3 regions of the Parageobacillus sp. KH3-4 genome follow, and region 1 is predicted to be linked to each of the others. Evidence: riboswitches for the same ligand, from Rfam matches in the RefSeq annotation. Region 1 holds a riboswitch; each other region holds the start of a gene.

Region 1 (4,226 bases):
AAAAAGGTTGTCATTACATAGTTATATTTTGCGCACGATGTTCATTGTCATTCCTGGCACTGCTTTCATCGGCCTTGGTGTATGTATGGCGAATGGCATTAGCAGTGCGGCGTTTTGGTGGACGCTTGCTGCGACTATATTATTTGGTGCTGTAGTCGGAGTCGTTTCTGCGATGTTAAACTATCGTCGATTTATTGCCCCGATCGCTATTATCAATCAGCATTTAGACAAGATGACCAATGGAGATTTATTGGCGCGTGTTCCTATGAATGAAGTGAGACAGTTAAAACCGATTGCCGTGTCGCTCAATAAAATGGCGGAGGCTTGGCAGAAAGTCATCGCCAGCATTCAGCACCATTCCGATGAGATGACGCAATTTTCCAGACAATTAACGAACATTGCTGAACAGACGGCAAAAGCGACCGAACAAATCGCATCGACAATGGAAGCGATTGCGTCTAGTTCCGAGCAGCAAGCAAAAACGGCGCAAGAAACCTCGCAGGCAATGAATGAAATTTCTGATACTCTCACACAAGTAGCTGACAAAACGAGGAACGTTTCTACAAACGCGAATGAAATGTCAGCAAAAGCGCAATCTGGAAAGCAATCGATTTCGCAAATGGAAGAGCAAATGCGGTTTATTTATGAACACGTCCAGTCGCTTGGACAAGTGATTAAAGCTCTGGGAGAGCGTTCAAACGAAATTGGCCAAATTACACAGGTAATTACCGGCATCGCTTCACAAACGAATTTGCTTGCCTTAAACGCGGCGATTGAGGCGGCAAGAGCCGGAGAACAAGGGAAAGGATTCGCTGTTGTGGCGGATGAAGTTCGCAAATTGGCGGAGCAGTCCGCACAGTCGGCACAGCAAATTTCTCAACTAATTGGATATATTCAGGAAGAAACGGAAAAAGCGGTCGAATCGATGGAAACGGTCGTCAACGAGGTATCGCAAGGGCTTCATGTTGTGCAAACGGCAGAGCGGTCTTTTGAACAAATTCGCGAATCCGTTAGCGAAGTCAACGTTCAAATCGAACAAGTATCGGCGACGATCGAACAAATGACGGAAAACGCGAAGCAGGTAGCTGCTTCCATTGGCTATATGGCGGAGATGGTGGAACAATCTGCTTCCGGATCGGCGAATATTTCGGCGGCGACGCAGGAACAAATGGCGTCGGTTGAGGAAGTTACTTCATCGGCGTCATCGTTAAGCGAAATGGCAGAAAATATGCAAGCGATGTTAAAACGGTTCACCGTATAAGAAAGTGTGTTTACACTGCTTTATAAATATGTTAATATTAAAAAAAATTAAATAAGTTTATCGCTTATCTACTAGGGGAGTCCAATAGCTTGGACTGAGAAAAGAACGCGCTTAAGTTCTTTGACCCTTTGAACCTGATCTGGGTTATGCCAGCGTAGGGAAGTAGATAGCGGGAGTGTATGTGTTTGTTGCGTACGTTTCGGCTATTTGCGTTCCATCGGGTTCCTTGGGGAACCCGTTTTATTTTCTCCACATATTTCCCGCCCATCGCCCCCCGCGTTTTGGTGTAACCTCAGGTCTTCACCACTATTTTGAAGGAGGAGAAGTGACATGCAAAACATCGCATCTTTCATGCAATTTCCCGCCAGCAAAAAGGTGTACATCGAAGGTTCCCGTCCGGATATTCGCGTTCCGATGAGGGAAATCGCGTTAAGTCCGACAAAGACGGAAACAGGAATCATTGAAAATGAACCTGTTTGTGTTTATGACACAAGCGGGCCGTACACTGATCCTGATTTTCAGCCAGATATTCAAAAAGGATTGCCGCCGTTAAGAAAACGCTGGATTTTGGAAAGGGGAGACGTTGAAGAATACGAAGGTCGCCCAGTGAAACCGGAAGATAACGGATTCCGCAATGGAAAGCAATCAGAAATGATCCTTCCTTTCAGGAGAAAACCGCTGCGCGCTAAAAAAGGGAAAACCGTTACGCAAATGCATTACGCAAAACGAGGAATTATTACGCCAGAGATGGAGTTTGTCGCGATTCGCGAAAATATAGACCCGGAAATTGTGCGCCAAGAAGTAGCTGCGGGTAGAGCGATTATTCCTTCGAATATTAACCATCCGGAGAGCGAACCGATGATTATCGGAAGCCGCTTTCACGTTAAAATTAACGCGAATATTGGCAATTCTGCGGTAACATCGTCCATTGAAGAAGAAGTCGAAAAAATGCTGTGGGCGGTGCGCTGGGGCGCTGATACGATTATGGACTTGTCAACCGGAAAGCATATTCATGCCACAAGGGAATACATTATTCGCAACTCTCCTGTGCCTGTCGGGACGGTTCCGATTTACCAGGCGCTCGAAAAAGTCAATGGCGTTGTCGAAGATTTAACATGGGAGATTTACCGCGATACGCTCATCGAACAAGCAGAACAAGGGGTCGACTATTTTACCATTCACGCGGGGGTATTGCTTCGCTACATACCGATGACGGTAAACCGGACGACCGGCATCGTTTCGCGCGGCGGTTCGATTATGGCGCAATGGTGTTTGGCTCACCATGAAGAAAACTTCTTGTACACGCATTTTGATGAAATATGCGAGATTTTGAAAACGTACGATATTGCCGTATCGCTTGGAGACGGGCTGCGGCCGGGATCGATTGCCGATGCGAACGACGAAGCGCAGTTTGCCGAATTGGAGACGCTCGGAGAATTAACGGAAATCGCTTGGAAGCATGATGTGCAAGTGATGATCGAAGGACCGGGGCATGTGCCGATGCATAAAATTAAAGAAAACGTCGAAAAGCAAGTGGAAATTTGCAAAGGCGCGCCGTTTTACACGTTGGGACCGCTTACGACCGACATCGCGCCGGGATATGACCATATTACGTCCGCAATTGGGGCGGCGCTTATCGGCGCATACGGAACAGCGATGCTTTGTTACGTGACGCCAAAAGAGCATTTAGGCCTGCCAAATAAAGAAGATGTGCGTGAAGGAGTAATCGCTTATAAAATCGCCGCCCATGCCGCTGATTTGGCAAAAGGGCATCCTGGAGCGCAACAGCGCGATGACGCGCTATCAAAAGCGCGCTTTGAGTTTCGCTGGAACGACCAATTCAATCTTTCGCTTGATCCGGACCGGGCGCGGGAATATCATGATGAAACATTGCCGGCTGAGGCGGCGAAAGTCGCGCATTTTTGCTCAATGTGCGGGCCAAAGTTTTGTTCAATGAAAATTTCCCATGATTTGCAGCGAGCGGTCAAAGCAGAAGGGATGAAACAAAAAGCGAAGGAGTTTGTCGAAAATGGCTCATCCCTCTATCGTTGACGTTCAAGAGCTGCAAAAGGAAATTGCCGAACTGAAAGAGAAAATTTTTAAATTGGAACAGCAAATCGCCCATATTCAAAAAAATTGCCGGCATTCGTTTTTCGAGACACCGTTTATGCGCAAATGCGTCAAATGTCATTATGTAGAGATTTTATATTATTGAATAGCATCATTGGACAAAGAGGATAGATGGCTAATTCATCTTTTACTTGGAATAGGGAAGATGAATTAGCTTTTTTATTTTTGTTTTTAGTTGTTTCTTTCGCACTTTTTTATATTATGAAAGCATATTGGATCGCTTGTGGCGTGGCGTTTGCAAATGCTGAATTACAGGGAAGCGGAACACGGATTTTTGGCTGGGAAAGGAAGGCGGAAAAGAAGGGATTTTCGAATTTGTCGAATGGAAGTACGTATCGATGGGAATCCGTTCCCTTGTAATGGAACGTTTCTGCAGCCACCCGCGACAAGGGCGCATGTCCCCTTGCCGCGTAAATATATAAGATGTACGAAAACAGCTACGCAGTCTATTGCGGCGCCTTTATGGGCATTTGTATGTATGGCAACGGCCAGTATCATCATCGCCTCATTGATGATACTGGCCGCTTATTTTTATTTGGACGAAAGATTCGCCGTTCTGATCGCCTTTATGTTTGCCAACGTTGACGCCATGAATGAAATAAGCGAGCAAAAGCATAGATTAGGAGAGAAGGCATTATTTTATGCGAGAGGATAGGGATGAATATGTTTTCCGATATCGTCCAAACGATGCCTCCTTATGTATTTTCGCAGTTTCAAAAGAAAAAAGAAGAGCTGGTCAAGAAGGGGATCGATGTCATTGATTTAGGGATCGGAGCTCCTGATTTACCGCCGCCGCCTTTTATAGTGGAAAAATTAAAAGAGGAGTTAAACGAGC
Region 2 (4,226 bases), 300 kb from region 1:
AGCAGGAAAATTCGCTGTCCACTTACAATCGAAGCAGCTACGCTTAAACGGCGTTTTTGTCCCATCGAAAGCTGATATGGATGTTGATTTTGCTGTTCCCAAAGGTGGAAGCGACGCAGCAATTGTTCAACCGTTTCTGTAATTTCCTCTTCACTTCGTTTTTCCAAACGAAGCGAATATGCAATCTCCTCCCGCACGGAATTAGCGACAAACTGAAATTCCGGATTTTGAAAGACAAACGCAATCAAACGATGAAGCTGTTTCAGCCGCTTGCTGTCTTCTCCGTATAACTCATATGTTCCGTCTGTGCGGATCAGTTTCATCAACGCGTGCAACAACGTGCTTTTCCCGGCACCGTTTTTGCCGGTAATGGCAATCCATTCCCCCGCACGCACAGTCGCTTCATCGACGCGTATTTTTACATCGCGCAGGCGGTATCCACGAAATTGGCGAAGATGAATCATTTTCTCTTGTTGGACGGCCGCCCGCCGGTATTGCCGCTTCGCTATATATTCATCCCAGACGCCAGGATGCCAAATGCCTTGGGAAGCAATGACGTCTTTATAATTAGAAAACACCGTTTGCGCTTGACCATCAGCAATGATCTTGCCTTGATCGTTCAATAAAATAATCCGATCGACGAAATCAAGCACATGATCGATTTTATGTTCGACGATGATCACTGTTTTGTCGCGAGCGATTTGTTTGACCGTCTGCCAAATCGCTTTCGTCCCTTCTTCGTCAATCATCGCCGTCGGTTCGTCCAAAAACAGCACATCCGGCTCTAACGCGAGCGCGGAAGCAAGGGCGAGCCGCTGCTTCATCCCTCCCGATAACGTATGAATATCAGTATGTGGATCGACAAAAAGCCCAACCGCTTCTAGCAGATTTTCGATCCTCTCTTTCATCTGTTCGCGCGGCACACCGATGTTTTCAAGCGCAAAGGCAATCTCTTCATCGACAAACGGCATGCAAAATTGTGAATCAGGATCTTGAAAGACATAACCCCAATGATCGGGAAGCTGCACCCGTTCCGCTTTCATCGGAACGTCGATTGAATGCGGAATCAAGCCAGACAGCACTTGCAACAATGTCGATTTTCCGCACCCGGATGGACCGAGCAACAACACTTTTTCTCCTTCGTAAAATGTGATCGATAAATCTTTGAATAACAGCGTATCTTTCCCAGGAAATTTCAAGCGCAACCGTTCCACAGAAGCTATCGGTTTCATCGTTCGCACGCCACCTTTTTAACGATCAAGCGCGTCGTAATCATCTTTTGAAGCTGGACGCAGCATTTGTACCACTCCCGTTTTTTCCAACGCCTTTACTAGCGAAGCAGCGAAAACACCAGAAATGACAATCGCGCCAATAAAGCGGGCGATAAGGAATAACGCCAAGTTCCAAGGAGCCAGTGCTTCAATATACCCTTTGTAAAAATCCATCACAAGCGAACCGATCGTCGAGCCAATCGCTCCAAGCGACACGACCAACGCGTCAAATCGTTTATAGCGAAATGCGGCAAACACTGCTTCCGCTAAAAGTCCTTGCACAACTCCGTAAATGAGCACTTCTAACCCCCATTCGGAACCCATAATCAATTCTCCAGAAGAAGCAGCAATTTCCGCCAATAGCGCGACGCCCGGTTTACGAATCAACAAGTACGCCACCGACGCAGCGATAAACCACATGCCGTAAATCAATTGATCAATATGGAAGCCGAGTGGCTTAACAGAGTAATAAAGCGGCCCCCAAATTTTATAGATGATCCCAAAAACGACAGCAATCACAATTGTCGTTAAAATATCAACGAGCCTCAATCCTTTAGTTGTTGCTGGCATGTTCTCTTATCTCCTTTCTTGCTGATGGCCATGTTTCTAAACGATATGCCATTTCCCAAAATTCGTACTCATATTCACTGCTAATAAGAAAATGCTGCTCCATCCGCTTGCGATCAGATTCGGTAACTGCTTTGGCGATCGCATCCAAACGGGCGATTTGCTCTTTCACTAGGCCGCGAAACCATTCGGAGCTGTATGTTCCAATCCATTTCTGATAGATTGGCTCTTCTGGCTGGCAATCTTTTAATCTCTCGCCAATTTCATAATAGAGCCAATAGCACGGCAAAATCGCTGCAATCACATCTCCTAGATGTCCTTCGTACGCAGCCCGGTACATATGCGACGTATATGCGTATGCGGTTGGGGCCGGAATAAATGACGCTTTCTCTTCTTCCGTGATCCCAAGCAGCTCGGCAAACGTCTCATGCAAAGATAATTCCGCTTCACATGTGCTTTGGGCATGATGCGCCATGCGTGCGGTTGTCGCCAAATCCGGAGACTTCGCCGCTCCAAGCGCTTGCACTCTCGCAAAATGGCGCAAATAATATGCATCTTGCATGACATAATAACGAAAACGAACAAGGTCTAGCGTCCCTTCCCCCAACTCTCTCACAAAAGGATGTTCAAAACTTGCCTGCCAAATGGTGTCGGCCTTTTTCCGCAATTCCATCGCAAACGACATCTTTATCTCCCCTTTTAAAAAAATAAACACCACTTCCTTTACAAAAGCGCAAAGAAAGTGGTGTTAAACACTAGTCGCCAAAAAACACGGAAAAACCACGACTGCGCCACTCCACTTCCCTACGCTGGTATTACCCAGATCAGGTTCTAAGGGTCTCAAAGGCACACTTTGATCTCAGCCTTTCTGAAGGCCCCCCTAGTGGATTGTGCGTCCGCTATGAAATTTTCTTATTTGAGTATATCATATCACTGTGAATATCATTGTCAACCCTTTTTCGGCTACGCATCCGAAATTTTCGCCACATCGCCTATATAACGCGTTTCCCCTTCGCGCCCTGCCGCGTTCGTCAGGCGCTTCACCGCTGCATATGCTTGAATTTTTACACCGACGATCGTTTTCAGACTGGCCATCTGTCGTTGCCGATAATCGTATTCCCTATGCCAATCCAATGCGCTTTTACTTGCTTTCTCAATCCCCAACCTGCCGCTGCGATCATCTGATCTATATCCCCGCATGTTGACACGCTGTCCACATTGCTTCTTTTGCCGCAATTCTGTATCATAGAAAAAGCAAACGACTACATCATCATAATGGAGTGGAGAACGTGGCAAACGTATTTTTAAAACGAAAGCGGAAAAAACGGTTAGAACAAGGACATCCGTGGATTTTTCAAAGCGAAGTCGATTATATTGAAGGTGATTTTGAGCCAGGCGATTTTGTCGATGTATACAATCATCAACGCTACTTTTTGGCAAAGGGCTATATTAACCCGAAATCGCAAATTATTGTGCGCGTTTTGACACAAAATCCCGATGAAGAGCTAAATGAACAATTGTTTGTCGCCCGAATCCGCAAAGCATGGGAGTACCGCCAGCGAATGATTCCCGGCGTTCGCTCATGCCGTGCCATTTACGGCGAAGCCGACTTTTTGCCGGGGCTGATCGTCGATAAATACGAAGACGTGCTTGTCGCGCAAATTCTTTCTCTTGGAATGGAAAAACGGAAAGACTGGATTTTGCGCGGCTTGCTGGAAGTTTTTCAGCCAAAAGCGATTTATTTGCGCAATGACGTGTATGTCCGCGAGCTGGAAGGATTGCCTCAAGAAAAAGGCTTTTGGTACGGCGAGTCGGAAACGGAAGTGCTGATTGAAGAAAACGGCGTCAAATATATCGTTGACATTGAAAACGGGCAAAAGACGGGATTTTTCTTCGACCAAAGACAAAACCGCGCGGCGATTAAACCGCTTATTAACAGCGATACAACGGTGCTCGATTGTTTTACTCATACCGGTTCGTTTATGCTCAATGCGTGCTTATATGGAGCGAAACACGTCACCGCGGTCGATATTTCCGAACACGCTATTGAAACTGCAAAGCGCAATGCGGCGCTAAACGGCTTTACCAACGTCGATTTTGTCGTCGCCAATGCCTTCGATTATTTGCGCGAAGCAGTTCGCGACGGAAAGAAATGGGATGTCGTCATCATTGACCCGCCGGCGTTTGCGAAATCGGCACAAGCCGTTCCGAAAGCGTTGCGCGGCTATAAAGACATTAACTTAAACGGCTTAAAGCTTGTCAAAGATGGCGGCTTTTTCGTCACCGCCAGCTGCTCGTATCATGTTCACGCCGATTTGTTCCAAGCGATGATCGCAGAAGCGGCGTTTGACGCGAAGAAAATTTTGCGGCAAGTGTACTGGAGCGGCG
Region 3 (4,226 bases), 1.9 Mb from region 1:
GTGGCTCGTTGACGTCATCCGTGGAAAAGGGTGGAATTGGCGTTTTTTCTTTGCCATTGTCTACATGATTGCCATTTATTTGGCGATTGATTATCGCTTTGTTCATTCGCTGTTATTTTCCGATGAACCGACGAGCCGTGATGAATATTTTCACGCTCGTCTGCCGCTGTGGCGCGTCGTACGTTTGATGGTGAAAAATTACGTTCTCGGCCATACGCATGTGATGACGGTGCACGGACTGGTCATTTTGCCGGTGACGTTAACGGCGTTGTACATCGTTTGGATGAAAAAGTTATGGAAGCAGGAAAAGCTGTTTATATTTTTACACGTGTTGAATGTCGCGCTGTCGACGTGGTACGCGTTTTGGTTTTACAAAGGATGGGTTCCGTTAACGGAGCGTTTCGACATTCTTGATAAATTTAATTTTGCCCGCTATCACTTTTTGCGGCCGACAGTTATTTACGTACTGTTTGCCGTTTCGCTCAAAATTTTATGGCAACAAGGAATTTTATGGAAAAATGTGTGTTTTGCGGCGCTTGCTGCCCAGTTCGTCGTTCTTGCCGCTTTTAACGAGGAAGTTGCGCATCGCAATAAGCCGTCGTTTCGCGAGTTTTATGCGGAAAAGCAGTTTCAAGAAATGAAAGAATATATTGGACGGCCCGTTCATACATACCGTGTCGCCAGCATCGGCATTCATCCGGCAATCGCGCAATATAACGGCTTTTACACGTTGGATACGTATAACAATTTTTATCCGCTTTCGTATAAGCACAAGTTTCGCCAAATTATCGAGCAAGAGCTGGCAAAAAACAAAAAGCTGCGCGAATACTTTGATGAATGGGGAGGGCGCTGCTACATTTTTGTCGACGAATTAGGGAAACATTATATGTTTAAAAAACATTCCAAACGAACAATTAGACGTTTACAGCTAAATACCGACGTGTTTCACGAAATGGGCGGCCGTTACATTTTTTCGGCGTTGCCGATTGAAAACGCAAAACAAAATCAGCTGGCGCTTGTAAAAGTGTTTCGTTCCAAACAATCGGCATGGACGATTTATTTGTACAAGGTGATGCCGTAAGGAGGGGATAGACATGAACGAACCGATGCTTACGATTGTCGTGCCGTGTTACAATGAAGAAGAAGTATTGCCGGAAACGATCGATAGGCTACGCGGCCTGCGTGAGGAGCTGATCGCCGAGCGGCTTATTTCTCCCGAAAGCGCGTTATTGTTTGTCGATGATGGAAGCGATGACGCGACGTGGGACATTATTTATAAAGCAAGCTTGCGTTATCCAGACGTAAAAGGGTTGAAACTTGCGCGCAACGCCGGTCATCAAAACGCGCTGCTGGCGGGACTTTTAGCCGCGAAAACGCGTTCTGATTGCATCGTTTCCATCGATGCCGACTTGCAAGATGACATTGCTGTTATTCGCGACTTCATCGAAAAGTTTCATGAAGGCTATGAAATCGTATATGGGGTGCGGAATAAGCGTGATACTGATACGTTTTTTAAACGCCACACCGCCCAATGGTTTTATAAACTGATGAGGGCGATGGGGGTCGACCTTGTGTATAACCATGCCGATTATCGTTTGCTGAGCCGGCGCGCGGTCGAGGAGCTTGAACGGTTTGAAGAGGTGAATTTGTTTTTGCGCGGAATCGTGCCGCTGCTTGGCCTCCGTTCCACAACCGTCCAATATGACCGGAAAGAGCGTCTTGCAGGAAAAACGAAATATCCGCTCAAAAAAATGATTGCGTTTGCTTTTGATGGAATCACTTCGTTTAGCGTTACGCCGATTCGCATGATTTCACTCATCGGCTTTGCTTCTTTTTTCATTAGCCTATTATTCGGAGGATATTTCCTTTTTTTAAAATTTACCGGCCATACGCAGACAGGATGGACATCACTCATTATATCCATTTGGTTTCTCGGCGGCTTGCAGCTGATTGCCTTTGGCTTGATCGGGGAATATATTGGAAAAATTTACAAAGAAACAAAACGCCGCCCTCGATACATTGTCGATCTTGATTTATTTAATTTATGGGAGCCGCAGCATCGCTCCCCTGCGCTAACCGAAAGATCAACGATGACAGGAATGAGAAAACACCGTTCGTAATAATTTCACTTGCAATATGTGAAAAGAAGGAGTAGACTTTTTGGTGAAAAATTATATATGTTATTTGCGGGAGCTTGCGGAAGCAGGCTGAGAGTACGGCTATATTCCGCCGTTGACCGCTCGAACCTGTTTGGGTAATGCCAGCGCAGGGAAAGTGACTATGAGATGCGTATACACTTTGCTTGCGCGCAAAGTGTTTTTTATTTTGCAAAAAAGGGAGAGGATGGGACATGAATAGCCAGGAAGCGGCAAACGTATTGCAAATGGTGAGAAAAGCCAACCCGCTCGTACATAATATTACGAACGTTGTCGTAACGAATTTTACGGCGAACGGTTTGCTTGCGTTAGGCGCTTCACCGGTGATGGCGTATGCGAAAGAGGAAGTCGCCGATATGGCCAAAATCGCCGGAGCGCTCGTTTTAAATATCGGAACATTAAATCAAACGGAAGTAGAAGCGATGGTCATCGCCGGAAAGTCGGCAAATGAAGCGGGCGTCCCGGTTATGTTTGATCCTGTTGGCGCCGGCGCGACGCCGTATCGCACGGAGACGGCGCGAAACATCGTTCGCAATGTGGCAGTATCGGCCATTCGCGGCAATGCGGCGGAAATTGCCAATGTTATTGGGGAAACGTGGAAGATTAAAGGAGTTGACGCTGGAGAAGGAAGCGGCGATGTCGTTGCTTTGGCGAAAAAAGCGGCGAAGCAGCTGAAAACGGTAGTCGTCATTACCGGAAAAGACGATGTCGCGACAGATGGAGAGACAATATATATCATTCATAACGGACATCCATTGTTAACGAAAGTAACCGGGACCGGCTGCTTGTTGACATCCGTGATCGGCGCTTTTGCCGCGGTGGAGCGGGATGTGCTAAAAGCGGCGGCAGCGGCGCTTGTCAGCTACGGGGTTGCCGCAGAAATCGCAGCAAAAAATGCAGGAGACCAAGGACCTGGCAGCTTCCAAATCGCCTTTTTGGACGCGCTTTCCCGCGTGGAAGCGGAGGAAATCAGCAAATACGGGCGCATCGAACAAGGAGAATGAAAGGAGAGAAAATCATGGTATATAAAGCGTTGACGATTGCCGGTTCAGACAGCGGCGGCGGCGCTGGGATTCAAGCGGATTTAAAGACGTTTCAAGAATTGCGTGTATTCGGAATGTCCGCGTTAACGGCGGTAACGGCGCAAAACACGCTCGGCGTGCAAGGAGTGTACCCATTGTCGCCGGAAGCGGTCGCGCAACAAATGGAATCCGTCGGCACCGATTTAGGAGCGGATGCGGTAAAAACGGGGATGCTGTTTAGTGCAGAAATTATTGAAGCAGTTGCCGCGAAAGTGAAACAATTCGGATGGGACCGTCTCGTCGTCGACCCGGTCATGATTGCCAAAGGCGGCGCCCCGCTGTTGCAAGAAGAGGCGGTAAGCGCGCTGAAAACATATTTGCTTCCGCTCGCGATGGTGGCAACCCCAAACATTCCAGAGGCAGAAGCGTTAACCGGCCTGGAGATTCGAACGATCGAGGACCGCAAAGAAGCGGCGAAACGCCTGCATGAACAGGGAGTGAAATATGTCGTAATTAAAGGCGGACACGACGATGACGGAGAGGAAACGGTCGATATATTATATGATGGCAGCGAATTTTTCTATTTCACAAGCAAGCGCATTGATACGAAACATACGCACGGAACGGGCTGTACGTTTTCCGCGGCGATCACGGCGGAGCTCGCCAAAGGAAAAACGGTTCAAGAAGCGGTGCAGACAGCGAAATCGTTCATTCAAGCCGCCATTGAGCATGAATTAGGCATCGGCCACGGCCACGGTCCGACGAACCATTGGGCGTACCGGGACAACCAAACACGGTAGGTGAGGAAATTGGCGCGGATCGCGAGTGAAGAGATGAAGCAACGATTGAAAGTGTATTTTATTATGGGAAGTGTAAACTGTAAAAAACAGCCATTCGAAGTGTTAACAGAAGCGATCGATGGCGGAATCACGCTGTTTCAATTTCGTGAGAAAGGGAGCGGCGCGTTTGCCGGCGAACAAAAATACGAGTTTGCCAAACAGCTGCAAGCCATTTGCCAAAAGCGCGGCATACCGTTTATCGTCAATGA

The links. Region 1 has a riboswitch for thiamine pyrophosphate ahead of thiC (phosphomethylpyrimidine synthase ThiC). Riboswitches for the same ligand answer to the same signal wherever they lie in the genome.
Region 2: linked by a shared signal. The riboswitch ahead of tenA (thiaminase II) and the one ahead of thiC (phosphomethylpyrimidine synthase ThiC) in region 1 are both predicted to bind thiamine pyrophosphate.
Region 3: linked by a shared signal. The riboswitch ahead of thiM (hydroxyethylthiazole kinase) and the one ahead of thiC (phosphomethylpyrimidine synthase ThiC) in region 1 are both predicted to bind thiamine pyrophosphate.

Annotation. Positions count from the first base shown of each region.
Region 1 is NZ_AP025627.1:3,426,113-3,430,338, reverse strand. Features, by position in the region: gene MWM02_RS17430 (methyl-accepting chemotaxis protein) at 8-1,261, shown strand; TPP riboswitch at 1,325-1,439, shown strand; gene thiC (phosphomethylpyrimidine synthase ThiC) at 1,592-3,313, shown strand; gene MWM02_RS17420 (hypothetical protein) at 3,291-3,476, shown strand; gene MWM02_RS17415 (hypothetical protein) at 3,870-4,046, shown strand; gene MWM02_RS17410 (aminotransferase class I/II-fold pyridoxal phosphate-dependent enzyme) at 4,049-4,226, shown strand, end outside.
Region 2 is NZ_AP025627.1:3,121,713-3,125,938, forward strand. Features, by position in the region: gene MWM02_RS15705 (ABC transporter ATP-binding protein) at 1-1,232, opposite strand, end outside; gene MWM02_RS15710 (ECF transporter S component) at 1,251-1,841, opposite strand; gene tenA (thiaminase II) at 1,825-2,523, opposite strand; TPP riboswitch at 2,623-2,730, opposite strand; gene MWM02_RS15720 (hypothetical protein) at 2,802-3,038, opposite strand; gene MWM02_RS15725 (class I SAM-dependent rRNA methyltransferase) at 3,128-4,226, shown strand, end outside.
Region 3 is NZ_AP025627.1:1,545,264-1,549,489, forward strand. Features, by position in the region: gene MWM02_RS08060 (DUF6044 family protein) at 1-1,081, shown strand, start outside; gene MWM02_RS08065 (glycosyltransferase family 2 protein) at 1,095-2,120, shown strand; TPP riboswitch at 2,177-2,289, shown strand; gene thiM (hydroxyethylthiazole kinase) at 2,351-3,160, shown strand; gene thiD (bifunctional hydroxymethylpyrimidine kinase/phosphomethylpyrimidine kinase) at 3,175-3,978, shown strand; gene thiE (thiamine phosphate synthase) at 3,988-4,226, shown strand, end outside.